2 regions of the Alitiscatomonas aceti genome follow, and region 1 is predicted to be linked to the other one. Evidence: predicted binding sites of a transcription regulator. Region 1 holds the regulator's gene; the other holds the start of a gene.
The links. Region 1 encodes Rex, which represses fermentation and respiration genes when NADH is low (regulators of the CRP and FNR family bind a similar motif). Its sites were predicted from a motif close to ATTGTTAANTANTTAACAAT; they were not measured.

Region 1 (9,136 bases):
GAGCTGTTTGGTACATATGGAAAAACGCTCCAATTATTCCTCGCAGATATCAAGGGAAAACTGCCAGATATGAAATAAACCGTATATATTCCCACAGAATTTTATGGATACAAGGGAGTAGCTGTTTAATTTACTGGTTTGTTGGAAATGAGAGGGGCTATCTGATAGCGGTAACAAGCTTTATAGTAGCAATAATGATGGAAATGGCAAAAAGGGGGGAGAATTAATATGGATACAGTACTGACTATGATAACATGGCTGATTGGCAAGGCAGCGGAATCTGGTGCGGGGTTTTTCTCATGGGGAGCTGGATATCAGCCGGAAATTCCAGAAGGGTTAATAAAATAGGTATGAAAAAGAGAAGGTGATCTGCTTTGCTAATGGTGGATCACTTTTTTACGGTTTGCACGCCATGGGCACGCTCTAATGGGTGAAAGTCCAGAAAATGATCGAATAGTTGGAAAGATATAGCTGAATGAAAAGTCTAATCCCCCAGCTATGCTGGGGAGAATGGAGTAAACGGAAGAGGTAAAGATATCCATAAAAACCTCCTATGATACAATGAAAATGGTGTCGCAAGCCAAATTCAAAAATCATAGGAGGTGGTCCAAATGGACGAAAGCTTTTCTATAAGTATGAAGTATGCGTCCGGGAAAATATTATAAGCAGATGCCATTTATGAGAGAAATAATGTTATATCATAGGGATTGTGATTTTGTGTGGAAAATCGGAATATCAAGAATGGTTTTTGAAAGTTCTTTGTGGGATTTATTTGGAAGCACATAAAGGTGCTATATTCTGATGTAAGGGATCCTGGCCAATGAATTGTTATTTGCTTGGAGCATAATAAATTTCGAGCCGTAATTGTGCAAAATATGTTAAAAAAGGTTGTGAATCCTACTTATATGGGAAATGAAGCATCAAGGAAGGAGAGAATGTAGTGGGGAGTATTATGATTGAACTAAAAGGCAAGCTGATATATAAATCCAATATCCTTTTTACCATGTTTGCTGCGCTAGCCTCAATACTGGTACAAATAGCATTATGGCAATATCTGTATCGGGACGATGCTGCGATGATGGGGTATATGATGGGGTATGTTATCTACGCAAACGTAATTCGGACGATATATTCGAATCAAATATACCATATCCTTGCCGGAAAAATACTAAATGGCGATTTTCTCGCCGGTGGTCTACTCCGTTACCATATGGGGCCGCTTAGGTATGTGCATTGTAGCTTTGCTTTTAGGGCACATTTTATTTTCTCTTATATTTGCCATCATTGGTTTTACTGCTTTTATTTTTGTTGAAGTGTGGGCACTTCGGCGACTTCTTGAAGATACGGTGCAGTTTTTGTCTGGAGCGCTACTGCCGATTGCGTTATTTCCCGATCCGCTGAAAAAAATAGCAGAAATTTTACCATTTCATTATCTCTATGATTTTCCCTTACAGCTATTATTGAAAGAAGAGGTGGCTCAAACAACGATTATCAGCATTTTTTTGGGGATCATTGCGTGGATAGGTGTCTTTGGTCTTCTCCTGCATGTAGTATATAAACTTTCGGTTCGTTTTTGCGTCGTTCAAGGGGGCTAAATGGTGAATCCAATAAAAACCTACTTGCTATATGTAAAAGTTTTTTTAAGGCTCGAAGTGAATATAAGGTCGGCTTTGTGTTGGGGATCATAGCGAATTTCTATTGTTATTTTCTGACATTCCTCTCGTTTTGTGTAGTAGTGAGCAGATTTCAGAATATTGCTGGATGGGATTTTGAAGACATGTCCATTTTGTATGGATTAAATTTATGTTCTTATGCAATTGCGGGAACCTTTGTCTGGTATAGCGTTTATCATTTAGAAAATGAAATTACCACAGGGAAGTTAGATTTGTATTTAACACGCCCAATGAGCGTACTGGGACAGCTGATATGCAGCCGATTCGGCGATACTTTTATCGGGCAGATTATTGTGACGCTTATGTTTCTTATTAACGCATTGATAAAAAATTCAGGCATACTTTCATGGCAGATGGCAGCTTATCTGATATGTACCCTGTTTGGCGGAGTTGCTTTGCAGATGGGTGCCATGATTCTTATGGGAGCACTTAGCTTTTGGACTTTACGTTCCGAAAGAATTGGAGAATTATTTTATTATCAGCTCCGCGCTCTGACACATTATCCGCTTGTTATTTATCCGGGCTGGATCAAAGTCCTTTTGACAACAATCGCGCCATGGGCATTTATTAGCTATTACCCGGCCTTGATTGTTTTAAATAAAGCGGTAACGAAATGGGAATATGTTTGCGGAGTTGTATCGCCGATGATTGGATTTTTATTCCTGGGAGCATCTGTTTTCGTATTCCATTGTGGTTTAAGACGCTATACGAGTGCAGGAAGTTAAAGGGGGATCCTATGAAGGAGAACCAGGTAATCATAAAAGCGGAGCATTTAAAAAGAACTTACAGAATAATGGAAAACAGCGGCGGCTTTCTCACACATTTTTTCTCGAACCGCTATAAAGAAATCGCGGCAGTAGATGACATTTCCTTCGAAATTAAACGTGGAGAAATCGTCGGCTTCATTGGGCCTAACGGTGCCGGCAAATCTACGACCATTAAAATGATGACGGGAATTTTAGCTCCCACTGGCGGAAAGGTAGAAGTATTTGGTAAAGAGCCATATAAGCACAGAAAGCTTCCTGTATACTTTAAATAGGCCAAGAGATTGACACAAAAAGATACCTCAAGTAAATTTGGATTATTACTGACCCGACCGTTAGTAAAATTCAAAAAATACAAGAGGTATCTAACATGAATCTTAAGGGCACAAAGAAGAAAAATCAAGTATCAAATGTAAATATTTTCGAGCAGCAGGAGCTTTTGAAGAAAATCGAGGTGATTAGAGAAAATCTAAAAGCTTCAACCTGGCATGAGTTGGAAACCAAAGGTAAGTTTGATAAGAACGCAAAAATCAGTTTTATCTGTGATGATGTGCTTATTTTAGGATGCGATGTAGGCAGTGAAACACACTATCTGAGAGCAATTGATACCAGAGGCAGAGAACTTAGTAAGTCCGCTTTTTCATTCGGCAATCATGCAGATGGATTCAACAAGGCGAAGGAATGGGCAGTAAAGATAGCGGCTGAAAACAATAAAAGTCAGATCGTTCTCGGTCTGGAGCCGACCAGCCATTACTGGTTTTGCCTTGCAACCTGGATGATCTCAAATGGGATCAGTGTGGTTCAGGTAAATCCGTATGCCGTAAAGCAGACAAAGGAACTTGAGGATAACAGCCAACTGAAGGATGATAAAAAAGATCCTAAGCTGATTGCGAATCTGGTAAAAGATGGAAATTTTGGGATGCCATATCTTCCAGAGCAGCTTTACGCAGATCTGAGGCGGTTGTCCATGTTCCGTGACCAGTTGAATGAGGACAGGATTCGGTCGATTAACCGACTGCACCGGGAACTGAAAAGCCGTTCCTGTCTTATCACCTATCTGGAAGACGGACGGTGCAGCTTTTCCAATAATCTCAGTGAAAATGCAATCCGTCCATTTACCGTTGGCCGCAAGAACTGGCTCTTCTGTGATACTCCTAACGGAGCCCAGGCCAGTGCCATTGTATACTCAATGGTAGAAATGGCAAAAGCGAATGGAGTAAATGTCTATCACTATCTTACCTATCTTCTTGAAAAAATGCCATCGGATAGGATGAGTGATGAGGAATTAGAACTCCTGGCTCCGTGGAATGAAAATGTTAAAACTGAAATCCAATGCCGTGTAAACGACACAAATCAATCGGATGTGAATTGTCAAGGTACACCGGCTACTGAAAAGCAGTCGGGTAATTTTTTAACTATGGCTGAATTTTAAGCGATTACCTTTTAAATCAGAGTTTTTGTACCGTTCGATAAACAAATGCAATAGAGGCATACTTTTCTTTTTGTATATTTCACGGAATTCTCGAACACAATGCATCAACTCTCTAAGTTGGGGATATTTCTGTAAAATATATGCCTTATGGTTTTTGCTAAGTTCCATTCCCATCCAAAGATAACGGAATATACCGTTTCGTGAAAGGTGGTCATATTTTTGTAAAGCCTTTTTGTTTTGAAGTGCTTCAGGTGAAGAACTTTTGTAAATTGCAACATCAATTTGGAATCGCTCTATGATTTTATTCATATAGTCATATGCTGCAGATTGACCGCCTTTATATCCTTTTTCAATAACATTGCGATATACATCTTTTCGACTGATGCCAGAAGTTAAAGCTTTGACAATATAATCATAAAACTGATCCATTCTGCTATGAAAATCTTTTTTACAAAGTGCTTCATATTCTCCATTGAGATATTTTGTTACTGTATTTCTGCTGCAATGTAATACTTTAGAAATTTGGCGTTTACTGTATCCGGCAGAATTATATTCCTTTATCGCAGTGTACAGTTGTACCCTTTTTTGATTATATTCGTTAAGGTTATCCACACTGTATGGCTTTTTTTTTACCATCGTTTTCAACTGATGGTTCTGCAATGCTGTTAGAATCAGATGGAATTCTGATATCAACGGGCAATACAGAACTTATAGTATTTCTTATGGCCTCTAATAAATTTTGATGAAGATGAAATCTGTCAGCAATCTGCATAGCCTCGGGCAATATTTCCTTTATGGCTGCTGAATAAGCACTTGCCCGATCTCGTGTCACCGCTTTTATATGTTTATTTTTACTTAACCATTCTTTTAGTGTTTTACCATCACGCCCATCTAAAATTGCCACTGGTTTATGTGTTGCCTCATCTACAATAATTGTCCCATAAGTATGCCGTTTCTTAAATGCAAAATCGTCCACTCCAATAATACTTCCACATGGAACTTCCGGTTGTGCTGCATATCGTTTCGTTAACAATCGGATAATGCTATCACCACTGGTTTTCAGATTCATAGAACGGCAGATACGAGCACTACCTTCACAGTTTGTTTCCAATGCCAAAGTGCATATAAAATCTTCACAACGCTCTGTCATACGGCTGTAATAATTCAAAAAACCATCTACATTCTCAACAAAGGTTGTAACATCACAGGAAGAATCGTCGCACTGATACTCGGAAGCATTTACAATTAAATACGTGGTTCTACCCAAAATCGGAAGATCTTGAAGTTTTCTTTTATAAGTACCATGTTTATGTTCTGAAAGCACCCCGCACTTGGGACATGTACAATTTTTTGATTGTACAGAAACATGGATATAAATTTCTTTTTCGTTTTGAGTTACTTCTGTGATGCCTATTTCTTCAGGGTAAAATTTTTGTAATTCAAGAGTATCTTTCATCTGTTTCAATTCCTTCCATAATGACAAAATTCCTAAGATAATTTTATCATTTTAGCACTTGTGTTCCAATCCCATTTACGGATAATTGCGGATGAACCAGAATCGTCCGGAATACTCAAGCTGATGGCTGTCATATCCACGATCTGCAAGCACACTGCTCCCTTCTATATTTATATGCTCCAGTACCGGTATGGCAAAAATCCCGTCATCAATCCATTTACGGAAGCGGCTGTATACCGAATTCCAAGGTCCATAACGTTTTGGAAGGTCATGCCAGGGAGCGCCGCTGCGTGTGATCCAGACCATTCCGTTAAGCATGGAGCGGTTATCCTTTGGGGGACGTCTGGGTTTTCCGGTCTTTTCCAGAGGAAGTAAGGGTGCGATCTGTTTCCATTCCTGATCTGTCAGTTCGTAACGTCTTAACATAATACCAGCCCCCTTTTTCTTTATTCTGCCATGAAAAAGAGGACGTAAATAAACGTTTTGTATACTTTTTAATTTTCATACACGCTCTAACCATAGCAGAGAACTCCTTTATGTGATTTTTGTTGTGATGACTAAAATATAACACAAAGGAAGTATCTCTGCTCTTTAAATATTCCGTTGCGGCACATGTATTGTAATCCTACACACTAAGGTAAGCGTAATTTCCTCCCGATCCACTTGACAAGGATTTGACAAAATGCATAGATATGCTATAATGTTAACATCGGCGTACCGGGGCGTGCTGCCCCTGTGCGAAGGTGCTATTTGATCGTTACACAGGAAGGTGAAGACACAACATGACAGAAGAGAGACAGATTTCAAAGGCAGTAATTTCCAGGCTGCCCCGGTATTACCGCTATCTGGGCGAGCTGATGGAGGAGGGGATCGAGAGGATCTCGTCCAACGAGCTGAGCGCCAGGATGAAGGTCACCGCCTCCCAGATCCGCCAGGATCTCAATAACTTCGGCGGCTTCGGGCAGCAGGGATATGGATATAATGTAAAGTATCTTTATACGGAGATCGCCAGGATCTTAGGCATCGACCGGCAGCATAACCTGATCATCATCGGAGCCGGAAACCTGGGCCAGGCCATTGCCAATTATACCAACTTTGAAAAACGCGGCTTCATGATCAAGGGAATGTTCGACATCAACCCGCGGCTCATCGGCCTGGTGGTGCGCGGAGTGGAGATCCGCAGCATTGACAATCTGGAGCAGTTCATTGTGGACAACGAGGTGCAGATCGCGGCCCTTACGATCCCCAAGTCCAAAGCGCCGGAGATCGCAGACCGTCTGGTCCGGGCAGGGATCAAGGCCATCTGGAATTTTGCCCATACGGACCTCAACGTGCCCGACGATGTGGTGGTGGAAAACGTTCATCTTTCAGAGAGTCTGATGCGTCTTTCCTACCGGGTATGCAGTATGCAGGACGAGCGGGAGCGGAAGGAACGGGAAAAAACAGTATGATCCTTGGAACGGGCTGTGATTTAGTGGAAATTGAGCGGATGAAAAAAGCCTGTGAAAAAGAGGCTTTTTTATCGCGTGTGTATACAGAAAGGGAGCGCCGGCAGGCAGGGGGGAAAGCCTCTGTCCTTGCCGGCGATTTTGCTGTGAAGGAGGCTGTGGCCAAGGTCTTCGGGACGGGCTTCCGGGACTTTATGCCAGGGGACATCGAGGTCCTCCGGGATGAGCTTGGAAAGCCCTATGTGAACCTGTATGGCAGGGCCAGAAAGACAGCAGAAGAAAAGGGGATCCTCCGGCTGGAGGTATCCATTTCCAATACAAGGGAGTACGCCATGGCCTTTGCCGTGGGGGAAGGAGAGTGACGGAATGAAGGATCTGCTGAATGCCGCAGAGATGAAGGCGGTGGATAAAAGAAGCATCGAGGAATACGGGATCCCATCTCTGGTACTGATGGAGCGGGCGGCCCTGGAGGTGGTAAAACGGGCCGGAGAGCTTCTGGAGCCGGGGCTTTCGGGGAATGAGGCCCTGGAATACGGTCCGGGAAGGGAGCGGCTTTTAAAGGAAAGGAAACGGAAGACGGTCTGGGCAGTCTGCGGGTTTGGAAACAACGGGGCCGACGGCGCGGCGGCGGCCAGGATGCTGACGCTCCAGGGCTTTTCCTCTGTCATCCTCCTTCCGTCCCAGGAGGGAAAGCGGAGCCGGGAGCTGGAGGTCCAGCTTTCGGTGGCGGAAAAGCTGGGGATCCCCATCCTTACCCTGGGCGATCTGCTTCCAGAGGCCTGCGATCTGATCATTGACGCAGTGTTTGGCATCGGGCTTTCAAGGCCGGTGGAGGGCGTTTATAAGGAGCTCATCGGCCTCATGGAGGAAAAACGGCAGCGGGAGCTGGTCCCGGTGGCGGCGGTGGATATGCCGTCGGGCATCAGCTCGGACACAGGGGCTGTCATGGGCTGCGCCGTAAAGGCGGATGTGACTGTGACCTTTGGCATGAGGAAGGTGGGCCAGGCCCTGTTTCCGGGCCGGGAATACTGCGGACGGCTTTTTGTGGAGGACGTGGGCTTTGTGCCTGAGGATCCGGAGCAGGCCGGAGAGCACGTCCATGCCCACGGACCGGAGGATCTTATGGAGATCCCCAGGCGGCGGGCGGATTCCCACAAGGGGACCTATGGAAAGATCCTGGTGATCGCCGGAGCAAAAAACATGGCGGGAGCCGCGTATTTTTCTGCCCTGGCGGCGTACCGGACCGGAGCTGGGCTGGTGAAGATCATGACGGTGGAGGAAAACCGCAGTGTGATCCAGGAGCGGCTGCCGGAGGCGGTGCTGTCCTCCTTTGATCCCCAGTGGGCCAGCGAGGAGCCAGGGGAATTTAAGGAGTATATCCGTTCCCAGACGGGCTGGGCCGACGCCATCGTCCTGGGCCCCGGACTGGGCCAGGAGGAGTATGCCAGGACACTGGTGGAGGCAGTCTTAAGCGACGCCTATGTGCCCATCGTCATGGACGCCGACGCGGTGAACCTGGCTGCCAGATATCCGTATCTGAAGGGGTATTTTACAGAAAATATCATTCTGACGCCCCATGTGCTGGAATTTTCCCGGCTGACGGAAAAGCCGGTGGAGGAGATCAAGGAGGATCCCCTGGCAGCGGCCAGGGAGTTTTCGGACCAGTACGGCGTCACCTGCGTTTTGAAGGATGCGGCCACGGTGACGGCCAGAAAGGACGGAAAGCTGTTTATAAACTTAAGCGGCTCTCCGGCCATGGCCAAGGGAGGATCCGGGGATGTGCTGACAGGGGTCATTGCGGGACTTTTAGCCATGGGAATGGACGACTGCGAGGCGGCGTCCCTGGGCGTTTATGTCCATGGGCTGGCAGGAGAAGCGGCTGAGAAAAAATACGGCGTTCACTCGGTCCTGGCCGGAGAGCTGGCAGGCTGTATCGGAGAGGTGGTCAATGGAAATGTATAAAAGAGCGTATGTGAAGGTGGATCTGGACCGGATCCGGAAGAATATGAAGGCGATCCGGAGCGTGCTGCCGGAGGGAACGAAGATCATCGGCGTGGTAAAGGCCGACGGCTACGGCCATGGGGCGGTCCAGACCGCGAAAGCCATTGAAGAGGACGCCGCAGGCTATGCGGTGGCCACGGCGGAGGAGGCACTGGAGCTTAGAGGAAATGGGATAAAAAAGCCGGTGCTGGTGCTGGGCCCGGTGCCGGAGTGCCAGTATGGGAGCATGGTGGAGCAGGAGATCCGGACGGCAGTGTTCGATCTTACGCGGGCAGAACGGCTTTCGGAAACGGCGGTGTCCCTGGGGATGACGGCCAGGGTCCACATTGCGGTGGACACCGGGATGAACCGGATCGGTCTGA
Region 2 (23,645 bases), on a different contig from region 1:
ACCGGCTGCAAAGGATTTCCGTATTTACTGGGATAACGCTTACTGCGTACATCACCTGTATCCGGATCATCCGTGCCACGTTCTGGATATCCTTTCCGAGTGTGAAAAGGCTGGAAACCCGGATATGGTATATAAATTCGGCTCCACCGCAAAGGTCACCTTCCCGGGCGCCGGAATTTCTGCCATCGCTACCTCCAAGGCCAACATCGAGGATATCAAGAAGCAGATGAATAACCAGCTGATCAGCCACGATAAGATCAACCAGCTTCGTCATGTACGTTTCTTCAAGAACTTAGACGGCATCAAGGCCCATATGGCGAAGCACGCCGAGCTCCTTCGTCCCAGATTCGAGGCTGTGGACGAGATCTTAAACAGAGAGCTGGCAGGCCTTGAGATCGGTCAGTGGACCAAGCCCCAGGGCGGATACTTCGTATCCTTCGACGCTTTAGACGGCTGCGCCAAAGCGATCGTTGCAAAGTGTAAAGAGGCAGGCGTTGTGATGACAGGTGCAGGCGCAACCTTCCCGTATGGCAAGGATCCCCACGACTCCAACATCCGTATCGCTCCGTCCTTCCCGTCCTTAGAGGACTTAAAGCTGGCTGCAGAGATCTTCTGCGTATGCGTGAAGTTAGTGAGCATCGACAAATTACTGGAGGCGTAAGCGTCAGCACGCTGGATAAAATTTTATATTTTTCTTCTTTTTGGGACTGGGCCTTAGATTTTGGGCCCAGTCCCTTTACTTTTTGGCCGGGCTATAATAAAATGAGGGAAGATTTTTGAAGACAAGATCCAAGATATGGGAGAAGAAAATGAAACATATAAAGAAAGAATCGGATGGAACGGCCGGAAGCCGGAATCATGGGACCGTCCGGGAGGGAGCGGCGTATCTGGTCTTTGGAGTCCTTACGACCCTCATTGACTATGTGATCTCCAACGGCCTGTTTTATCTGGCCCATATGGACCCGGTGCCTGCCCAGTCCATTGCCTGGGCGGCGGCAGTGCTCTTTGCCTTTGTGACCAATAAGTGGTGGGTATTTGGAAGCCATACCCTGGAACCCAGGGCCGTATGGGGGGAGTTTACCTCCTTCGTCCTGTGCCGGATCGCCACCTTTTTATTTAATCTGGCCGCCATTTTCATCATGGTGGATATCCTAAAAATGGAATTTTTCATCTGCAAGCTGGCCATTTCCGTGGTGGTGGTGGTTTTAAACTACGTGCTCAGCAAGCTGGTGATCTTTACCCATAAAAATTAACGGACAGAAAAAGGAGTGCTTGGAGTCATGGAACCAAACAGCAGAAAAAGATCGACCCTGATCCGGCCGGGAGACGGGCTGGTCATTGCATTTTTTGTTCCGGTGGTCATTATGATCATCATTTTTATCCAGAGAGGGATCTTCCCCTTTGGTGAGGAGAGCTTTTTACGGACGGACATGTACCATCAGTATGCGCCGTTCTTCTCGGAATTCCAGCATAAGCTGCGGACCGGAGGCAGTCTTTTGTACAGCTGGGATGTGGGGATGGGAGTCAATTTTGCGGCCCTTTATGCCTATTACCTGGCCAGCCCCTTAAACTGGCTGGTGATCCTGTGCCCCAAGGCGTATATCATCGAGTTTATGACCGGTATGATCGTTGTGAAGATCGGTCTTTCGGGCCTGAGCTTCGCCTGGTATCTGAGAAAGCACTGCCATACAGAAACGGCTGCGGTTGGATATTTCGGGATTTTTTACGCCCTTTCCGGCTATATGGCTGCGTACAGCTGGAATATCATGTGGCTGGACTGCATCATCCTGTTCCCGCTGATCGTTCTTGGACTGGAGCGGCTGGTGAAGGACGGGAATGGATTTTTCTACTGCATCACACTGGGGCTTTCCATCCTTTCCAACTATTATATTTCCATCATGACCTGCCTGTTCATGGTGCTGTATTTTATTGCCCTTCTGATCCTGGAGAAGCCAGGGCCCATAAAAAAATATGTGATGGCCTGCGTCCGGTTCGGGCTATTTTCCCTGATCGCCGGAGGGCTGGCGGCCCTTGTTCTTCTGCCGGAGGTGGCCGTTTTAAAGAGCACGGCTTCGGGAAATATGAATTTTCCAAAGACCCTTACGTCCTATTTCCCGATCTTTGACATGCTGGCCCGTCACATCGGCAATGTGGAGACGGAGACGGGACTGGACCACTGGCCCAATATTTACTGCGGCGTGGCGGTATTTTTATTCTTCCTGCTGTACCTGGCGTGCAAAAAGATCTCCGCAAAGGAAAAAAGCGTTTACTGCGGCCTGCTGCTGCTCTTTTTTGCCAGCTTCTCTGTGAACGCCCTGAATTTTATCTGGCACGGGCTCCACTATCCCAACAGCCTCCCCTGCCGCCAGTCGTTTATTTATATTTTCCTCATGCTGTTTGTCTGCTTCCGGGCGTTCCAGTATTTGCGGGATATTCCCAGGCGCCATGTTGCCGCGGCGTTCTGGGGAAGCGTCTGCTTTGTGATCCTGGCGGAGAAGCTGGTGGAGCAGGAGCATTTCCACTTTGCTGTATATTACGTGGCCATCCTCTTCCTGGCGGCCTATACAGGACTCATATATTTATATAAGAAGAGAAGAAGAGAACTGGCGGCGTTTCTGGCTCTGGCCCTGGTGGCTGTGGAGGCGGCTGTCAATACCACAGTCACCAGCGTCACCACCACCAGCCGGGAGGCTTACACCAGGGATAATAAAGAGGTGCAGGCTCTGATGGAGAAGCTGGAGCCGGCGGAGGACTTTTACCGGGTGGAGAAAAAAACGAGAAAGACAAAAAATGACGGAGCATGGATGAATTTTCCGTCAGTATCCCTGTTTTCGTCCACTGCAAACGCAGATCTGACGAAGTTTTTCAAGCGCATGGGCTGCGAGGCCTCCACCAATGCATACAGCATCACTGGGAGCACCCCCCTGGTGGACAGCCTGCTGTCGGTCCGCTATGCCCTGTATTCGGAATATATTCCCAATACGGACCTGGTCAATTACATCCAGGAGAGCGGAGGGACCTACCTGTATGAGAATCTGTATACCCTGCCCCTGGGCTTTGTCCTTCCTTACGATCTGGCGGACAACTGGCAGTATCAGATGGAGAATCCGGCGGAGGTGCAGAATGATCTGTGCCTGCTTTTGGGAACCGACGATGTCCTGGTGCCGGTGGAGACAGAGGTTTCCGGATCCGGGTGTACCTTCACCGCTGATATGGCCGGGGAATATTATGTATATATCCAGAATAAAAAGGTAAAGAATGTCAAGGCCTCCCTGCCATCGGGAGAAAAGAATTTCAGCAATGTGGACCGGGGATACCTGCTGGAAATGGGAAATCTTTCTGAGGGGAGCCGGATCACCCTGACGCCGGGAGAGTCCGGGGAGACTCTTACGGCAGCTGTTTACCGCTTCTCTCCCAGGGCCATGATCCAGGTTTATGACCGCCTGTCCCAGTCGCCGCTCCACCTGGATGACTGGAGGGACACGAAGCTTACAGGAACGGTAACTGCCGCAGAATCCGGTACTTTGTTCCTTTCCATCCCCTATGATGAGGGCTGGACCATCACCATCGACGGTCAGCCGGCGGAGGGGGAAAAGATCCTGGAGGCATTCCTGTCTGTTCCGGTGGAAGCGGGGACCCATGAGATCTCCTTAACCTACATGCCAGGAGGCTTTATTCCGGGAGTGGTCATTTCCGGGAGCTCCCTGGCAGTCCTGGCTCTCCTGTGGCTTGTAAAACGCCGCCGCTCTGGCCGCGCCGGGGCGTAGGATCGTCCCGGAGAGCCTCTGCTCCATACGGAAAAAACCGCCGCATACCAGATACGCGGCGGTTTTTTTCAGTATTAATATCAATATGGAAAGGGGAAGGAAGGCCCCTGAATCCCGTATTTAATCGTTGGGCTCACAGTTTTCCCAAAGCTCGTTCAGTTCCGTGGTCATATCGATCCCTCCTTAGAATCAAGACATTCATTCCTGGGAAGCGGTGGATCCGAAGCCGCGTTCCCGTTGCTTTTTCTCATGGGCATACTATAACACTCCCGGCTTTCGTTGTAAAATGTTTAATTTTTTGATATAATGTTAATAACTATTAACATTTTAGGCAGGGGGGCCGTATATGACATTCCTGGAGATCGAAGCATTTTTAAAGATAACAGAAACGGGCAGCTTTTCTGCTGCCGCCGAGGCCCTTTATGTGACCCAGCCGGCTCTGGGGCGCAGGATCCGCGCCATGGAGGAGGAGCTGGGATATCCTCTTTTTGTCCGCGGGAAGGGCCTTAGAAAGGTGGAGCTGACCCGTCAGGGCCACGCCTTCATCGGGATCGCCCACCGGTGGCAGGCCCTGTGGAACGAGACCCGGGAGGCGGCGCTTTTAGCGCCGTCCAGAAACTTTTATGTGGCCAGCGTGGGGAGCCTGCTGGCGTTCATGCTTCCCACCGTGTTCCGCACCTTTATGAAGGAGAATCCGGAATGCAGCCTCCACGTATCGACCCTTCACTCCAGCGAGGCTTATTCCTATGTGGGCAACCGGTCCGTGGACATAGCCTTTATCACAGATCCCATTTATTCTTCTTCAGTCGGAACCCATATCCTTTTTAAGGAGAAGCTCTGCCTGGTGGCGGGAAAGGAGCTGAACCTGCCGGAGCATGTGAGGATCCGGGAGCTGGATCCGCAGCTGGAGATCCGCACCATGTGGGACCGGAATTTTGAAGCCTGGCACAGCTATTTTTTTGGAGATAAAGCCATTCCCAGGATGTATCTGGACGAGATGGGATTTCTTCAGTACTTTACCCAGAGCGGAGATAACTGGGCGTTTCTTCCCATCTCCATCGCCAGAACGGTCTTAAGGGATGCGCCGGTGTCCATCCATACCCTGGATGTGGAGCCTCCAAGCCGGACCCTTTATTACCTGGACCGGCTGGATGACAGCTCACCGTACCAGGAGCACCTTTTAAGGCTCTGCAGACAGAAGCTGTCCCAGGAAGAGGGGATCCGGGTGGAGGAGGAATAAAAAAGAAAGACGGAGCAGAAAAAAATGGCCGCCCTGGAAGCTGGAACAGCTCCCGGGACGGCCATTGAAATTTTATGAGGTTCAGGATGGATGCAGCGTTTCTGGTCCTTACCGTTTATTGCTGCGTCTCCAGATGTGCATTTTTTCCGCCTCGGCAATGAGCTCGTCGCGGAACTGGGGATGGGCGATGGAGATGATGGCCTCAGCCCTCTGCCAGGTGGACAGGCCCTTTAAGTTCACCATGCCGTACTCCGTTACCAGGTGATGGGTATTGGCACGGGTGTCTGTAACGATGGAGCCCGGATTTAAGGTGGGAAGGATCCTGGATTTTAACTGGCCATCTTTTGTCTTAAAGGTGGAGGAGCAGCAGATGAAGCTCTTTCCGCCCTTGGAAAGGTATGCGCCCAGAACGAAATCCAGCTGTCCGCCGGCGCCGCTGATGTGCTTGATCCCTGCGGATTCGGCATTTACCTGTCCGAACAGATCCAGGTCCACGGCATTGTTGATGGACATGAAGTTATCCAGGGCAGAGATGGTGCGGATGTCGTTGGTGTAGCTTACGGGAGCAGACATACATTCCGGATTCCGGTTCAGATAGTCGTACAGCTTTTTCGTACCTGCGCCGAAGCCGTAGACCTGGCGGCCTTTATCGATATTTTTCTTTGCGCCGGTGATCTTTCCGGCCATGGCGATATCGACGAAGGCATCCACATACATTTCTGTATGGACGCCCAGATCCTTTAAGTCAGATTTTGCGATCAGGGAGCCAACGGCGTTGGGCATTCCGCCGATGCCTAACTGTAAGCAGGCGCCGTCGGGGATCTCGTTTACGATCAGCTTTGCCACGGCCTCGTCCACCTCTGTGGCGGGGGCTCCGGCCATTTCCGGGATAGAAGGATTATCGCCCTCTACGATCATATCTACTTTGGAGATGTGGATGCCTTCTTCAGTTCCGCCGTAGCAGACCGGCATATTTTCATTGACCTCCACGATCACGGTCCTGGAAGTCTCGCAGACAGCAGCCAGGTGGGATGCGTTGGGGCCGAAGTTAAAGAAGCCGTGCTCGTCCATGGGGGCTGCCTGGAAGATGGCCACATCCGGACGGTTTTCTTCGGACATATCCCGGTAGAAGCGGGGCAGCTCCGAATAGCGCATGGGGCCGTAGAAGGCAAAGCCCTGGGCAATGGCTTTTCTCTCGATGCCGCTCATATGCCAGGAGTTCCAGGTGAAGTGGTCAGCCGGGTTTTCGATCTTGAAGATCTCGGGGACCCACATGAGGATGCCGCCGCGGAAGTTGACGTTATAAAGCTCCGGAAGCCTTTTGGCGATCTCCGCATCCACAGCCACCGGAGTGCTGGTAGTCCAGGCGTAATCGACCCAGTCGCCGGATTTTACGGTTTTTGCCGCTTCGCTGGCGGACACAAGCTTGTCCTGATACATTTTTCTGATATCCATGGTTTAGGACCTCATTTCTAAGATATTCTTTCACTGTCCGGAGCCAGAAACCCGGGCAGAATTTTTATTCATTTTTCATTTTAGCATTTTCTAAATGGACGGTCAATAATTTCACGAAATTATAAAAAAAGAAGGCTGAATGTTTATAAAAAATACATGAAAAACCATGCTTGTTATTTGACAGGCCAATTATTTGGTGATATGATTATGATACATCATATTGTCGGAGGATACGGGCTTTTTCCGACCTCCGGCGATGGTATAATGAGGAGGAAAATCATATGGCAAAGAAAATCGTACTGGCAGGTGCATGCCGTACAGCCATCGGCACAATGGGAGGCGCTTTAAGCACCGTACCGGCGGCTGATCTGGGCGCGGTTGTGATCAGGGAGGCCTTAAAGAGAGCCGGTGTGGCTCCCGACCAGGTGGACCAGGTCTACATGGGCTGTGTGATCCAGGCCGGACAGGGACAGAACGTGGCCCGTCAGGCTTCCATCAATGCAGGACTTCCCATCGAGGTTCCGGCAGTTACCATTAACGTGGTATGCGGCTCTGGCTTACAGAGCGTCAACATGGCAGCCCAGATGATCGAGGCAGGCGATGCAGATATCGTCGTTGCCGGCGGCTGCGAGAACATGTCCCTGGCTCCCTATGCGATGATGAAGGGCCGCTACGGCTACCGCATGGGCAATGCCGAGCTGGTGGATACGATGGTAAACGACGCGTTATGGGATGCGTTCAACCACTACCACATGGGAATCACTGCCGAAAATATCTGCGATCAGTGGGGACTCACAAGAGAAGAACTGGACAAGTTCGCTATGGTGAGTCAGAACAAGTGCGAGGCTGCCCAGAAGGCAGGCGCATTTAAGGATGAGATCGTTCCGGTGGAGGTAAAAACAAAGAAAACCACCATCCTTGTAGATACGGACGAGGGCCCCAGAGCCGGCTCCAATATGGAGGCTCTTGGAAAGCTGCGTCCGGCGTTTAAGAAAGACGGTATGGTGACCGCAGGCAACGCCTCCGGCATCAACGACGGTGCAGCAGCCGTTGTAGTGATGAGCGAAGAGAAGGCGAAGGAGCTGGGCGTTACTCCCATGGCCACATGGGTAGCCGGAGCCCTTGCAGGCGTTGAGCCCCGTATCATGGGCATCGGTCCCGTGGCTGCCACGAAGAAGGTAATGGCAAAGGCTGGAATGGAGATCGGCGATTTTGACGTGATCGAGGCCAACGAGGCATTTGCCGCCCAGTCTGTGGCAGTAGGAAAAGAGCTTGGTTTTGATCTGGAAAAATTAAATCCCAACGGCGGAGCCATCGCCCTGGGCCATCCGGTGGGAGCGTCCGGCTGCCGTATCCTGGTGACCCTGCTCCACGAAATGCAGAAGATGGATGCAAAGACAGGTCTTGCAACGCTCTGCATCGGCGGCGGCATGGGCTGCGCCACCATCGTAAAGAGGGATTGATCTTAAACTGAGCAGGAGGCGACCGGAATGAGCTTTGTTACATACGAGCAGGACGGATATGTTGGCGTGATCACCATCAACCGCCCGGAAGCTTTGAATGCGTTAAATGTCCAGGTATTAAAGGACCTGGATGCTGTGATCGACAATATCAACCTGGATGAGACAAGGGCCGTCATCGTGACCGGAGCCGGGGAGAAGGCCTTTGTGGCCGGAGCCGACATTGCGGCCATGAGCACTATGACCGTAAAGGAAGGCCGTGAATTCGGAAAATTCGGAAACGATATCTTCAGGAAGCTGGAAACGCTTCCGATCCCCACCATTGCGGCTGTCAATGGATTTGCCCTTGGCGGCGGCAACGAGCTGGCCATGAGCTGTGACATCCGCTACTGCTCCGACAATGCAGTGTTCGGGCAGCCGGAGGTGGGCCTGGGGATCACCCCGGGCTTTGGAGGAACCCAGCGCCTTGTGAGAGTCGTTGGGACCGGAAAGGCAAAAGAAATGGTATTCACCGGCCAGAACATCAAAGCCGATGAAGCATACCGGATCGGCCTGGTAAACGGCGTATACCCCAGAGAGGAGCTGATGCCGGCAGTCATGAAGCTGGCACAGAAGATCGCGTCCAACGCGCCCATTGCCGTGAGAAACAGCAAGCGTGCGGTAACGGACGGGTTCCTCTCGGATCTGGACCATGCCATCGCCATAGAGGAGCAGTATTTCTCCGAGTGCTTCGAGACAGAGGACCAGAGAGAGGGAATGAAGGCTTTTCTTGAAAAACGGAAGGTTGAAAAATTCAACAACCGGTAATGGCGGGGGAGCTCCCCCATAAACGTAAGGAGGCAGAATCATGAAGGTTGGTGTGATTGGAGCCGGAACCATGGGTTCCGGAATCGCACAGGCATTTGCCCAGACAGAGGGCTATGAAGTAATGCTCTGCGATATCAATGAGACGTTTGCTGCAAATGGTAAAAATAAAATCGCAAAAGGGTTTGAAAAAAGGATCGCCAAGGGGAAGATGACCCAGGAGGACGCAGATAAGATCCTTGCAAAGATCACCACAGGTGTGAAGAATATCTGCGGAGACTGTGATCTGATCGTGGAGGCTGCCATTGAAAATATGGAGATCAAGAAGCAGACCTTCAGAGAGCTGGACGCGATCTGCAAGCCGGAGTGTATCTTCGCTACCAATACCTCTTCCCTGTCCATCACAGAGATCGGAGCAGGCATTAACCGCCATGTGGTGGGAATGCATTTTTTTAATCCGGCTCCGGTGATGAAGCTGGTGGAGGTCATTGCGGGACTGAATACGGCTCCCGAAGCGGTTGAGGCGGTAAAGAAGATCTCTGAGGAGATCGGAAAAACGCCGGTACAGGTGGAGGAGGCCGCCGGTTTTGTCGTAAACCGGATCCTGATCCCAATGATCAATGAGGCCATCGGTATTTACGCCGAAGGCGTTGCGTCTGTGGAGGGCATCGATACAGCCATGAAGCTGGGCGCAAACCATCCCATGGGCCCCCTGGCCCTGGGCGACCTGATCGGCCTGGACGTGGTCCTGGCCATCATGAACGTTCTGGAAACAGAAACAGGAGATCCCAAATACCGTCCCCATCCGCTTCTTAAGAAGATGGTGCGCGGAGGCCTTCTGGGACAGAAGACCGGCAAGGGATTTTATGACTATTCCCGCTAGGAATTACCGGGAAGGAAAACGGGTCCAGCCCGCGGGGATTCCCACGGGCCGGACTGTATGTCTGGGAACATAGAGAGGATGCCGCATCCACATTCTCTTATGTTATATATGATACAATTCACAAGGAGGAACTAAAAACATGGATTTTACATTAAGTAAAGAGCATGAGATGGCGAGAACATTATTCCATGATTTCGCTGAAAAAGAAGTTAAGCCTCTCGCTCAGGAAGTTGACGAGACAGAGCATTTCCCGAGAGAAACCGTTGAAAAAATGGCTAAGAACGGTTTCCTGGGAATTCCGGTTCCGAAGGAATACGGCGGACAGGGCTGCGACCCGCTCTGCTATGCAATGTGCGTAGAGGAGCTGTCCAAGGTATGCGGTACCACAGGCGTTATCGTTTCCGCACATACCTCTCTTTGCTGTGATCCGATCCAGACCTACGGTACAGAAGAGCAGAAGCAGAAATATCTGGTTCCGCTGGCAAAGGGCGAAAAGTTAGGCGCATTCGGCTTAACTGAGCCGGGCGCTGGTACAGATGCCCAGGGTCAGCAGACAAAGGCTGTTCTGGACGGCGACGAGTGGGTACTAAACGGCTCCAAGATCTTTATCACAAACGGTAAAGAGGCTGACGTTTATGTGATCATCGCTGTTACAGGAATGGTTGAGAAGAGAGGCAGAATGCAGAAGGAGATCTCCGCATTCCTGGTAGAAAAAGGAACTCCGGGATTCAGCTTCGGTACAAAAGAGAAAAAGATGGGTATCAGAGGATCCGCTACATATGAGCTGATCTTTACAGACTGCCGCATTCCGAAGGAAAATATGTTAGGAAAGCAGGGCGAGGGCTTCAAGATCGCTATGCATACTCTTGACGGCGGACGTATCGGTATCGCTGCCCAGGCTCTTGGCCTTGCAGAGGGCGCTCTGGAGAGAACCATCGAGTATGTAAAGGAAAGAAAGCAGTTCGGCCGCGCGATCGGTCAGTTCCAGAATACACAGTTCCAGCTTGCTGATATGGCGACAAAGGTACAGGCCGCACAGTACATGGTATACCGCGCAGCCGTTGCAAAGGCAACACAGAAGACATATTCTGTTGAAGCAGCTATGGCAAAACTGTATGCAGCAGAGGTTGCTATGGAAGTAACAACCAAGGCTGTCCAGCTCCACGGTGGTTATGGCTACATCAGAGAGTACGACGTAGAGCGCATGATGCGCGATGCGAAGATCACAGAGATCTATGAGGGTACCAGCGAAGTTCAGAGAATGGTAATCTCCAGCGCTCTGTTAAAATAAGATCTGACAGCACGAAAAAAACCGGAAAATAAACGAATAATTAAGGAGTGAAATACAGTGAAAGTAGTTGTTTGTATTAAACAGGTGCCGGATACTAAGGGCGGCGTAAAGTTTAAACCAGATGGAACTCTTGACAGAGCAGCAATGCTCACAATCATGAACCCGGATGATAAGGCAGGTCTGGAGGCAGCTCTCCGCTTAAAGGACCAGTATGGTGCAGAGGTTACAGTTGTTACCATGGGTCTTCCGAAGGCTGAGGAGGTTCTTCGTGAGGCTATGGCTATGGGCGCTGATAACGGTATCCTCGTTACAGACCGTGTGCTCGGCGGTGCAGACACATGGGCCACATCCCAGACTCTGGCAGGCGCTTTAAGAAACCTGGATTACGATCTGATCATCACGGGCCGTCAGGCGATCGATGGAGATACCGCACAGGTTGGACCGCAGATCTCCGAGCATCTTGGGATCCCGGTAATCAGCTATGCACAGGAGATCCAGATCGACGGCGATTCTGTGATCGTAAAACGTCAGTATGATGACAGATATCATATGTTAAAAGCAAAGATGCCGTGTCTGATCACAGCACTTTCTGAATTAAATGAGCCGCGTTACATGACTCCGGGCGGAATCTTTGACGCATATAAGAAGGACATCACTGTATGGGGCAGAAACGACTTAAAGGACGTTCTGGACTCCAACCTGGGTCTGAAGGGATCCCCGACTCAGATCGCAAAGGCATCTGACAAGGTAAGAAAGGGCGCCGGTGAAAAGGTTGTTCTGGATCCGACAGCTTCTGTAAATTATATTGTGGACAAACTTACAGAGAAGCACGTGCTGTAAGATACAGCTACGTCAAAAAGCGAATTCATAGAATAAAGAAAGTGGTGAACAGTAATGAACTTGGAAGAATATAAGGGTGTATATGTCTTTGCGCAGCAGGTTGATAACGAAGTGAGCAGCATCGCTTTGGAGCTGATCGGCAAAGGTAAAGACTTAGCAAAAGATTTAAATACTACTGTAACAGCAGTTTTAGTAGGTTCCAACGTAATGGGACTGACTGAGATCCTTGGCGAGTACGGCGCTGACAGAGTCATCGTTGTAGATGATCCGGAATTAAAAGAGTACAGAACTGAGCCCTATACCCATGCTCTGTCCTCTGTGATCGAGAAGTACAAACCGGACGTATTCCTGATCGGTGCAACAGCCATCGGCCGTGACCTTGGTCCCCGTGTCTGCGCACGCATCCATACAGGTCTGACCGCTGACTGTACACAGCTGGATATCGGCGATTTCCCGCTGGTTCCCACACCGGGCAAGGAGCAGAAGCACAACCAGCTTCTTATGACCCGTCCGGCATTCGGCGGAAACACCATCGCAACCATCGCCTGCCCGGAATTCCGTCCGCAGATGGCAACCGTTCGTCCCGGTGTTATGCAGAAGCTTCCGCGTGAGGCTGGAAGAAAGGCCGAGATCGAAGAGTTCAATCCCGGATTTGTTCCCAACGAGAAATACGTTGAGATCATGGAAGTCGTTAAGGCTGTTTCCAACGTTGCCGATATCATGGATGCAAAGATCCTTGTTTCCGGCGGCCGCGGCGTAGGAAGCCCGGAGAACTTCAAGATCCTCGATGAGCTGGCTGAGGCCATCGGCGGCACCGTAAGCTGCTCCCGTGCAGTTGTAGACGCTGGCTGGAAGCCGAAGGATCTTCAGGTTGGACAGACTGGTAAGACTGTTCGTCCCCATGTTTACTTTGCCATCGGTATCTCCGGAGCCATCCAGCACGTGGCTGGTATGGAAGAGTCCGACATCATCATTGCCATCAACAAAGATGAGTCTGCTCCGATCTTCGACGTTGCCGATTACGGCGTAGTAGGCGACCTGAACAAGATCGTTCCGGTTCTTACCCAGAAGATCAAAGAAGCAAAAGCAGCAGCTGGCAAATAAGAGCGAAGCTGAAACATAAAATCTGATCAGAATAAACAACCACATGTGGAACGGAAGTACAATCATTAGAACGGGAATACATAAAAGAGGACGGAAAGACACTTAGCAGAACGGAAAAACATAAAAGAGGACGGAAGGACATTTAGCAGAACGGAAAAACATAAAAGAGGACGGAAGGACACTTAGCAAAACGGAAGAACATAAAAAAGAACGGAAGAACAACTTTTAGAACGGTATGACCATAAGAAGCCTGACCGTGTCCAGTGAACTGGCCGGGAGGGCTTCTTTTTTGTGCAAAGAATGCACGTCATTTCTTTTTTACACAGATTTTATTATAACAGGGTGATAGATTACACAATTCGGTGGTAATCTTGAAAAGAAGTTTCAGAGTGGAGTCAGATCGTACTCTGAAAACAATAAATGTGTAAAGGGGTTTTTTATGGAAAAAATCTATATCCTGGATACCAATGTACTGATCCAGGCACCGTATGCCGTCGAATGCTTTGAGGAAAATGAAGTGGTCCTGCCGATGACTGTTTTGGAGGAGCTTGACAATCTGAAAAAAGAAGAGGGAGAAAAGGGGGCGAATGTCCGCAGGGTGATCCGTATTCTGGATGCTTACAGAGAAAAGGGAAATCTGCTGGAGGGAGTGTATACGGGGCATGGCGGTATCCTGCGGGTGGAAAAAAATTATCTGAACGTAGAACTGCCAGAGGATCTCCCAGATCATAAATCGGACAATCGGATCTTGAAGGTCTGTATTGGATTGTCAAAGGAGAGTCCGAAACAAGTGATCCTTGTGACAAAGGATATTCTTCTGCGTATCAAAGCGCAGCTTCTTGGAATCCAGGCAGAGGACTTTACAACAGAACAGGTGGCTGGGCATGAGGAGCAGTATCTGGGGCGGAAAGAAGTATTTGTTCCAGAGGTTCTGTTTAAGGATTTTAAGAAAAAAGGAGTACCGGTGGAGAGCGTATACTGCTGTGACAGTAATGGAGCGTGTATCCATCCGGAATTGTTTGAAAATGAGTTTATCATTTTAAGGGCAGACCAGTCATCCAAAAAGACCCAGCTGGGGAGGGTTGAAAAAGGCATTATCCGGAAATTAGAATACAGGAAGTCAACGCCGTATGGTGTCAGTCCAAGAAATGTAGGACAATATTTCTTCCAGGAAGCCTTAATGCAGCCGGCAGAAAAAGCGCCGCTTGTTATTGTAAAGGGAATGGCAGGAACGAGTAAGACATTTTATTCCCTGGCGGTAGGCCTGGAAAAGGTGCTCAATGATCCGTCCGGGGAGTATCGGAGGATCCTGATCTGCAGGCCCAATGCGCTTTTTGACTCTGACATTGGTTTTCTTCCGGGAAACGAGCAGGAAAAGATCTCTCCATTGATGCGTCCGATTATGGACAACCTGGAACAACTGGTGGATTCCAATGACCGGGAAAGATATTCGGATGAAAGAGAATTGCAGGACAAGATACAGGAGATTTTCGATAGGGGGCTGATTCAGACGGAAGCCCTGACTTTCATCAGGGGAAGGTCGATCCTTAAGACGTATCTGATCATAGATGAGGCGCAGAACATGACCCCGGCGCAGATCAAGGGAATCATTACCCGTGCAGGAAAAGAAACGAAGATCATTCTCCTGGGAGATCCCAATCAGATCGACCGTCCCTATCTGGACGACAGGACCAATGGGCTCAGCTATGCGGCGGAGCACATGAAAGGAAGTCCATTATGCTGGCAGATCACTCTTTTGCCGGAGGAGTGTGAACGGTCATCTCTGGCCACGGAGGCGATCCAGCGTTTGTAGGGAATTTCATGGGATATGGAGAAAATAAAAGGGAAAAGAAAATTAGAATTGTAAAAAGATTTTACAGAGATTAACGCGGATATTGAGGAAAATGGATTTTGGGTAAAGATGCTGTTACAGGAGCAACATTTGTTCTGTGTAACGGCATTTTTATTATGATTTTCTATGGTTATTGAGAGGAAAAGCTTTTCCTTTTTTAAAAGAACTGAGATTTCAGATCAAGTGGGATATTGATCTCCATATGCCGGGCAGGTGAGGGATACCCTGAAGGATTATCTGTAAAAAACTGGAGTTCTGGAGGGCGTTAAGAAGGCGATGAGACGGGGAAAAGAAAGGGGAAAATAATTGAAACTATTTGTCAGATGGAATATACTATAATATAGACCGGCCATGCTCTATTGGGATCTGCGCGGAGCAGGCAGCCATTGACCACGACAGGAAAATGACATTGAAGGAATTATTGCCGGAAAGGTGGGACAGGAAATGGGATTAAAGAGATTAACGGATCGGATCTATTATCTGGAACATGAATCGGAAACAGACAGGCCGATGTTAGCTTATATCAGGGGAGATAAATGGTCTCTGGCCATTGATGCGGGATATTCGTCTTCTCATGTGGCAGATTTTTACAGGGCCATCGAAGCAGAGCATTTAAAAAAGCCGGATTTTACTGTGATCACCCATTGGCATTATGACCATAGCTTCGGGATGCATGCGGTCAGCGGGGTCAGCATTGCCCATGAAAAGACCAATGAGTTTCTGAAAAAACAGCAGGAAGAGGCGGAGGACTTCGGTTATATCGAAGCGCTGAAAAGAGAGGACATCCATTTCAGAAGAGAATATGCAGATCTGGACAGGCTGGATATTGTATTGTCAGACCTGGAATTTTCGGACAGAATGACCGTGGATCTGGGAGGAATGACCGCCCGGATCTTTCATACAGAAGCGCCGCATTCAGAAGACACGGCCTGTATTTATATACCGGAAGAGAAGGTCTTATTTTTAGGTGATTCCACCAGCGAAGACTTTTTTAACGATGGATATATGGATCGGGACAAGCTGGCTTCATTGATCCGGACCATCCGTTCCATGGACTGTAAATACTGCATACTCAGCCATTGTGAACCGCTGGGGAAGGAGGACCTGCTGTGCTACCTGGAAAGCATCCTGTGATAGCGGCGGATCACAGCCAGAGCTTTTTCCTCCTGGGTCGGAAATAAAAGGAAGTTTTATTGTAAAAAAAATGCCAATCCCGTTAAATGTTTAATTACCTCCGAATCACTGGCTTTTTCTGAACACTTATGTTACACTGGCCTTGGGTTACAGCAATTCACGGTTATTTACTGCAAAAGTCATTGCCATCCAATGAAAAAGGTATGTTTTTTATAGGAGGTACATTTGCAATGGCAATTCAAATTGGCATCAACGGATTTGGACGTATAGGAAGAGTCGCATTCCGCATCGCCATCGACAAACCGGAAGAGTTTCATTTATGCGGGATCAATGTCCGCAACGCAAATTTAGAGTATATGGTATATATGATCCGATATGATTCCATATTCGGCCGCTTTCAGGGAACCCTGGATACGTATGAAAACGGGATCGTCGTAAACGGACAGAAGATCCCGGTATACTCTGAGAGCGACGCCTCGCTGATCCCATGGGGAGAGTGCGGAGCCGAGTACATCATCGACGCCACCGGCGCTTTCTGCACCACAGAAAAGGCCATGGCGCACATCCGGGCAGGCGCAAAGAAAGTGATCGTAACGGCGCCGGCCAAGGACGATGTGACTCCCACCTTTGTTATGGGCATCAACCATGAAACATACAGACCGGATATGATGGTGGTCTCCAATGCATCCTGTACCACAAACTGTCTTGCCCCCATCTGTAAAGTGCTTGAAGATCATTACGGTATTGAATATGGACTCATGTCCACGATCCATTCTGCAACAGCAAAGCAGAAGGTGGTGGACTGCAGATCCTTAAAGGACTGGAGAACGGGCCGCTCGGTGTTTGGAAACCTTATCCCATCCACCACAGGAGCAGCAAAGGCGATCTCTCTGGTGATCCCTTCTTTAAAGGATAAAATGAACGGGATTTCCTACCGTGTTCCGACTTCCGACGTTTCCATCGTGGACCTGAACGTGGCGTTAAAATCGCCGACATCCTATGAGGATATCTGCCGGAAGATGAAGGAAGCCAGTGAAAATGAGCTTTCCGGGATCCTGGACTATATCGAAGACGAGGTGGTATCTTCGGACTTTATCGGCGATTCCCACGCCTCCTGCTTCGATGCAAGGGAAGGCATTCAGGTAAACTCCCACTTTTTTAAGCTGATCGCATTCTATGACAATGAATGGGGTTACACCAGCCAGATTTTCCGTCTGATCAGATATATGAATCGCGTGGACCTGGCATAATCCTGCCGAAGATCAGCTGATACAAAAGGCAATGACCGGAAAATGCAGAAATAGCAGCCGTACCCAGACCATATCTCTGTAAGGGACATATACATTCGTCATTACGATTATGAACCATACGATTAAAAAAGAAGCCGCGATGCTGCGGCTTCTTTTTTATGGAATACTCCTGGTACAGGTTCATGCTGCCGGGCGTTCCATATGACCCGGACGGTCTTCCGGTCAGTTTAGGAAAAGCTGGACCCAGTGATCTACGCCGCGGCTGTCCTTCACATGGCCGATGCCGATCCGCGAGTATCCGGGATTTAAGATATTGGCCCTGTGGCCGGCGCTGTTCATCCAGACGTCCATGACCTGCTCTGCCGATCTCTGGCCATAAGCGATGTTTTCCCCGGAGGCGCGGAAGGAAGCCCCGGCTTCCGAGAGGGCGGTGGAGAAGTCTCTTCCATCGGGCCGGGTATGGGAAAAGGAGATCTGGATCTCCCGGGCGCGGACTCCTGCGGCTTTTGAGGCCTCCGGATCCAGGGAAAGGGAACCAAGACCGGCCCGGGCTCTTTGGGCGTTTACCAGAGCGAGTACCTGGGCTGCGGGGGTCTCTGCTTCCGGCTCCTGGACGCCGCCGTCAGTTTCGGGTGAACCATTGTTTTCCGGGGCGTCCGGCAGTTCCGGAGACTGGGGAGCGTCTGGCTGTTCCGGGATCAGAGGAGTATCCGGCCATTCCGGTGCCTGGGGTATGGACGGCTTTTCCGTACATATGGGGAAACGGATCAGGCCCGAAAGTCCTGGAAGGGTTCCCACCGCCGGGGCAGGGACGGAAAAAACGGCGGCCACACGGCCCGGCGCAGCCAGGTATGGATCCTGGGCTGCCTGGGAAGAAAGTGGAGCGGCTCCCGCAGCGGCCAGGACGGCTGCGGCTGTTATAGCATAAAATCCTGTTTTTTTCATATGGGTACCTCCTTGTATTACGAAAATGTTACGAAAATGTTATAAAATATTACAAAACAGATCTTACCATACAATTCCTTCCATTGCACCAGGGAAGGGATGGAAGGGATGGAAGTCCGTTCCAGAAATGGAAAAAGGAGGTCCGGAATACCGGTATAAAAAAGAGCGCATATCCCATACTAAAAAATGGGGTGATCATATGCCATATATTTCTCCGAATGTCAGAGAAAAATTCAACAGCCTGTCGCCGGAGCTCCAGGATGTGATCCTAAGCCGCGGAGAGGATATCCAGTCCATCCACGACCTGATCCGCATTCTGGACAAAATTGTAAAGGAAGGCGAAGGTTAACCAGTGTGAAAATCCATTGCAGGCACATACTGAAGGGGAGGACAAAGTCAGTCCCGAAAGGAGTGTGCGCAATGGATTTTTGTACGTGTAAAAATGGAAATGTCCCGGCGGCTCCGGTCCTGGCCATGGTCCAGGCTCCAGTCCAGCCCTGGGAGACCCTGTACGATCCAGAAAAAGCCCTGCGGGAGGGCACCGTGTTCCCGTCCCTGGACCAGCCCTTTTATGCGGCGGAGAAAGGAGGCGGGCTCCATGGATAACAATATGGACCGTATGCAGCTTATGAAGAAGATCGGGGAGGCCAGCTTCATGGTCAACGATCTGACTCTGTATCTGGATACCCACCCCACAGATCAGGAGGCTCTGAAGGCGTTTTCGGAGGCATCGAAAAAGCGGAGGGAGCTGATGGAGATCCGCGCGGACCAGTTCGAGCCTCTGACCATGGATCTGGTATGCCCGGATACCAACAACCAGAGCAGAAGTCTCACAAAATACCCGGACCAGAAGCACTTTACCTGGTCAGACGGACCAATGCCATGGGAAGGAGGCGCTTTATAATGTGGAATTATGAGAAACGGCTGCAGTATCCGGTGAACATTAAGAATACGTGTCCCAGGACAGCGTCTCTGATCTTAAGCCAGTTTGGCGGCCCCGACGGGGAGCTGTCGGCATCCATGCGGTATCTGGCCCAGAGATATTCCATGCCCTGTAAGGAAGTGGGCGGCCTCCTGACGGACATCGGCACCGAGGAGCTGGGACATCTGGAGATCATCTGCGCCATGGTTTACCAGCTCACCAGGAACCTGACTCCCGAGCAGGCAAAAACGGCCGGCTTTGACGCCTATTATATCGACCATACCACAGGGCTCTGGCCGGCGGCAGCGGCAGGCATCCCCTTCAACGCCTGCGAGTTCCAGAGTAAGGGAGACGCCGTCACAGATATTTTTGAAGACCTGGCGGCGGAACAGAAGGCGCGGGTGGTCTATGAGAACCTGATCCGGGTCATCGATGATCCGGACGTGCTGGCCCCGCTGAAATTTTTAAGGGCCAGGGAGATCGTCCACTTCCAGAGGTTCGGAGAGGCCCTGGAAAAGGTCAAGGAGAAACTGGATCCGTCCAACTATTATTATTTTAACCCCGAGTTTGACAAAAAGCTTTTAAAATCATAAGAAGAACCCTGGCCCGGAGCCCGGATCTGAGCTTCCGGGCCGGATTTCTGCTCTGAGAAGGGGATCTGAAAATTGTTCCTAAAAAAAATCCAGAAATCGACAGCAACCGCTTGCAAAAACCATATGAATATGATAGAATAGTGAAAATTTGGGCTAAAATAGAAAAGCCCGGATAACAAAAAAGAAAGGGTGGCGTCATGAAGGCATATTTAATACTGGAAGACGGAACTGTGTTTGAAGGAACAAGCATCGGCTCCTCCAGAGAAGTAATCAGTGAAATTGTGTTTAATACATCCATGACCGGTTATCTGGAAGTCCTTACCGATCCCTCCTATGCGGGACAGGCAGTGGTAATGACTTATCCTTTAATTGGCAATTACGGTATCTGCCGTGAGGACATGGAGTCCAGACAGGCATGGCCGGACGGCTATATTGTCAGAGAATTATCCAGAATTCCCAGCAATTTCAGAAGCGGGGACACCATCGATCATTTCTTAAAAGAACAGGATATTCCAGGTATCAGCGGAATCGATACAAGAGCCCTTACGAAGATCTTAAGAGAAAAAGGAACCATGAACGGTATGATCACCACCAACGGGGACTATGACCTGGAGGAAGTGAAGGAGAAGATCCGTCAGTATACGGTGAAGGGCGTTGTGTTAAAGACCTCTGTGAAGAAGCCCTATGTGCTTCCCGGAGACGGAAAAAAGGTTGCGCTGCTGGACTGCGGTGCAAAGGACAATATTGCCCGGAATTTAAATAAGAGAGGCTGCGAGGTGACGGTTTATCCGGCAGATACTCCGGCTGAAGAGATCTTAAAGACCAATCCCGACGGGATCATGTTATCCAACGGCCCCGGAGACCCGGCCGAGAACGTGGGGATCATTGAGGAAGTAAGGAAGTTATATGAGTCCAGCGTTCCGATCTTTGCCATCTGTCTGGGCCACCAGTTAATGGCCCTGGCTACCGGAGCGAAGACGTATAAGCTGAAATACGGCCACCGCGGTGGAAACCATCCGGTCAAGGATCTGGAAACAGGACGGGTATACATAACCTCCCAGAACCATGGCTATGCAGTCGATGAGGAAAGCCTGGATCCCAGCGTGGCTGTCCCGGCATTCGTGAACGTGAACGATAAGACCAACGAAGGCTTAAAGTATGTGGGAAAGAATATTTTCACCGTGCAGTATCATCCGGAGGCCTGTCCCGGTCCTCTGGATTCCGGATACCTGTTTGACCGCTTTATGCGTATGATGGAGGAGGGAAGATAATGCCAAAGAACCCAGATATTAAGAAAGTACTAGTGATCGGCTCCGGCCCCATTATCATCGGCCAGGCCGCAGAGTTCGACTATGCAGGAACCCAGGCCTGCCGTTCCTTAAAGGAGGAGGGCGTGGAGGTCGTGCTCTTAAACTCCAACCCGGCCACGATCATGACCGATAAGGACATTGCCGATAAGGTATACATTGAGCCGCTGACCACAGAGGTGGTGGAGCAGCTGATCATGAAGGAAAAGCCCGACAGCGTTCTCCCGACCCTGGGCGGCCAGGCCGGCTTAAACCTGGCCATGGAGCTGGAAGAGGCCGGTATCCTTGCAAAAAATAACGTGCGTCTCATCGGAACCACGCCTCTGACCATCAAAAAGGCCGAGGACCGTGAAATGTTCAAGGAGACCATGGAAAAGATCAACGAGCCGGTGGCTCCGTCCGAGATCGTGGAAAGCTTGGAGGACGGTCTGGCCGTGGCAGAAAAGATCGGCTATCCGGTGGTGCTTCGTCCGGCCTATACCCTGGGCGGCTCCGGCGGCGGTATTGCAGAAGATCCGGAGCAGTGCGCTGAGATCCTGGAAAACGGCCTGCGCCTTTCCCGTGTGGGACAGGTCCTGGTGGAGCGGTGTATTGCCGGCTGGAAGGAGATCGAGTACGAGGTAATGCGCGACGGCGCCGGAAACGTGATCACCGTCTGCAACATGGAAAACATCGATCCGGTGGGCGTTCATACCGGCGACTCCATCGTTGTGGCTCCGTCCCAGACCTTAGGAGACAAGGAGTACCAGATGCTCCGTACCTCCGCCTTAAAGATCATCACTGAGCTGGGGATCACCGGCGGCTGCAATGTGCAGTACGCGTTAAATCCCAACAGCTTTGAATACTGCGTGATCGAGGTAAACCCCAGAGTGAGCCGTTCTTCTGCACTGGCCTCCAAGGCCACCGGCTACCCCATTGCAAAGGTTGCCGCCAAGATCGCCCTGGGCTATACCTTAGACGAGATCAAAAACGCCGTAACGAAAAAAACCTACGCCAGCTTTGAGCCCATGCTGGACTATGTAGTCGTGAAGATGCCGCGTCTTCCCTTTGATAAATTCATCAACGCCAGCCACAGCCTGGGAACCCAGATGAAGGCTACCGGCGAGGTCATGAGTATCTGCACCAGCTTTGAGGGCGGCCTTATGAAGGCCATCCGTTCCCTGGAGCAGCACGTGGACTGCCTCCTTTCTTATGACTATTCCGGACTTACATCCGCGGAGCTTAAAGAGGAGCTGAACCGTGTGGATGACCGCCGGATCTGGGTCATCGCCGAGGCCCTGCGCCGCGGCTTCTCCTATGACATGATCCATGAGATCACAAAGATCGATATCTGGTTCATCGACAAGCTGGCGATCCTGGTGGAGATGGAAGCTGCCCTTAAGGCCGCCGGAAAAGATCTGACTCCGGAGCTCTTAAAGGAAGCAAAACGCATCGAATTCCCGGATAACGTGATCGCAAGGCTCACAGGTCTTTCCCAGGATGAGGTAAAGGCCATGCGCTATGAGAACAACATCCGCGCCGCCTTCAAGATGGTGGATACCTGCGCCGCTGAGTTTGCGGCTGAGACGCCGTATTACTACTCCTGCTTCGGCAGTGAGAATGAGGCGGACGGAACCACCAGCAGGAAGAAGGTGCTGGTCCTGGGCTCCGGCCCCATCCGGATCGGCCAGGGCATCGAGTTTGACTTCTGTTCCGTACACAGCACCTGGGCCTTTGAGAAAGAGGGCTATGAGACCGTCATCATCAACAACAACCCGGAGACCGTCAGCACGGACTTTGATATTGCCGACAAGCTGTACTTTGAGCCTCTGACTCCTGAGGATGTGGAGAGCATCGTGGATATCGAGAAGCCCGACGGAGCCGTTGTCCAGTTCGGCGGCCAGACAGCCATCAAGCTGACGGAGGCTTTGATGAAAATGGGTGTCCCGATCTTAGGAACCGCAGCCGAGGACGTGGACGCGGCCGAGGACAGAGAGCGGTTTGATGAGATCCTGGAGCAGTGCGGCATCCCCAGACCTAAGGGGCAGACCGTATTTACAGCAGAGGAGGCCAAAAAGGCAGCCAACGAGCTGGGTTATCCGGTACTGGTGCGCCCCTCCTACGTTCTTGGCGGCCAGGGCATGCAGATCGCCATCTGCGACGAGGATATCGACGAGTTCATCGGCATCATCAACCAGATCGCCCAGGAGCATCCGATCCTGGTGGATAAATATATCATGGGCAAGGAGATCGAGGTGGACGCCATCTGCGACGGCACCGATATCCTGATCCCGGGTATCATGGAGCATATCGAGCGTACCGGTATCCATTCCGGCGACAGTATCTCCGTTTACCCGGCCCAGAGCATCACTGAGGGCAATAAGAAGACCCTGGTGGAGTATACAGAAAAGCTGGCAAGGGCCCTTCATGTAAAGGGAATGATCAACATCCAGTTCATTGTGGACGGAGAGGATGTTTACATCATCGAGGTAAATCCCCGTTCCTCCAGAACGGTTCCCTATATCAGCAAGGTAACGGGGATCCCCATCGTTCCCCTGGCGACCCAGATCATCTGCGGCCACACCATCAGGGAACTGGGCTATACTCCCGGACTCCAGAAAGAGGCCGATTACTTTGCGATCAAGATGCCCGTATTCTCCTTTGAAAAGATCCGCGGCGCAGACATCAGCCTGGGGCCGGAGATGAAATCCACCGGAGAGTGCCTGGGTATCGCTAAGACCTTCAACGAGGCCCTTTATAAAGCGTTCCAGGGCGCAGGTATCAAGCTGCCCAAGTATAAGAACATGATCATCACTGTC

Region 2: a site for Rex is predicted at 15,889-15,908, ahead of gap (type I glyceraldehyde-3-phosphate dehydrogenase). Genes of this name have one in related genera too.

What each region holds. Positions count from the first base shown of each region.
Region 1 is NZ_JAOQJF010000048.1:7,660-16,795, reverse strand. Features, by position in the region: gene OCV69_RS15415 (accessory gene regulator B family protein) at 1-227, shown strand, start outside; gene OCV69_RS15410 (cyclic lactone autoinducer peptide) at 229-348, shown strand; gene OCV69_RS15405 (ABC-2 family transporter protein) at 1,173-1,595, shown strand; gene OCV69_RS15400 (ABC transporter permease) at 1,673-2,398, shown strand; gene OCV69_RS17150 (ATP-binding cassette domain-containing protein) at 2,410-2,712, shown strand; gene OCV69_RS17145 (IS110 family transposase) at 2,808-3,869, shown strand; gene OCV69_RS15380 (helix-turn-helix domain-containing protein) at 3,849-4,514, opposite strand; gene OCV69_RS15375 (ISL3 family transposase) at 4,474-5,325, opposite strand; gene OCV69_RS15370 (transposase) at 5,401-5,751, opposite strand; gene OCV69_RS15365 (redox-sensing transcriptional repressor Rex) at 6,108-6,776, shown strand; gene acpS (holo-ACP synthase) at 6,773-7,135, shown strand; gene OCV69_RS15355 (NAD(P)H-hydrate dehydratase) at 7,140-8,735, shown strand; gene alr (alanine racemase) at 8,722-9,136, shown strand, end outside.
Region 2 is NZ_JAOQJF010000001.1:120,967-144,611, reverse strand. Features, by position in the region: gene OCV69_RS00675 (aspartate aminotransferase type Ic) at 1-661, shown strand, start outside; gene OCV69_RS00670 (GtrA family protein) at 810-1,253, shown strand; partial or broken gene OCV69_RS00665 (YfhO family protein) at 1,260-3,767, shown strand; gene OCV69_RS00660 (LysR family transcriptional regulator) at 4,114-5,007, shown strand; gene OCV69_RS00655 (butyryl-CoA:acetate CoA-transferase) at 5,116-6,462, opposite strand; gene OCV69_RS00650 (acetyl-CoA C-acetyltransferase) at 6,744-7,925, shown strand; gene OCV69_RS00645 (enoyl-CoA hydratase-related protein) at 7,953-8,729, shown strand; gene OCV69_RS00640 (3-hydroxyacyl-CoA dehydrogenase NAD-binding domain-containing protein) at 8,770-9,609, shown strand; gene OCV69_RS00635 (acyl-CoA dehydrogenase) at 9,749-10,900, shown strand; gene OCV69_RS00630 (electron transfer flavoprotein subunit beta/FixA family protein) at 10,958-11,740, shown strand; gene OCV69_RS00625 (electron transfer flavoprotein subunit alpha/FixB family protein) at 11,795-12,844, shown strand; gene OCV69_RS00620 (PhoH family protein) at 13,284-14,657, shown strand; gene OCV69_RS00615 (MBL fold metallo-hydrolase) at 15,141-15,830, shown strand; gene gap (type I glyceraldehyde-3-phosphate dehydrogenase) at 16,061-17,080, shown strand; gene OCV69_RS00605 (CAP domain-containing protein) at 17,303-18,025, opposite strand; gene OCV69_RS00600 (hypothetical protein) at 18,225-18,374, shown strand; gene OCV69_RS00595 (spore coat associated protein CotJA) at 18,446-18,631, shown strand; gene OCV69_RS00590 (spore coat protein CotJB) at 18,624-18,929, shown strand; gene OCV69_RS00585 (manganese catalase family protein) at 18,929-19,540, shown strand; gene OCV69_RS00580 (carbamoyl phosphate synthase small subunit) at 19,738-20,811, shown strand; gene carB (carbamoyl-phosphate synthase large subunit) at 20,811-23,645, shown strand, end outside.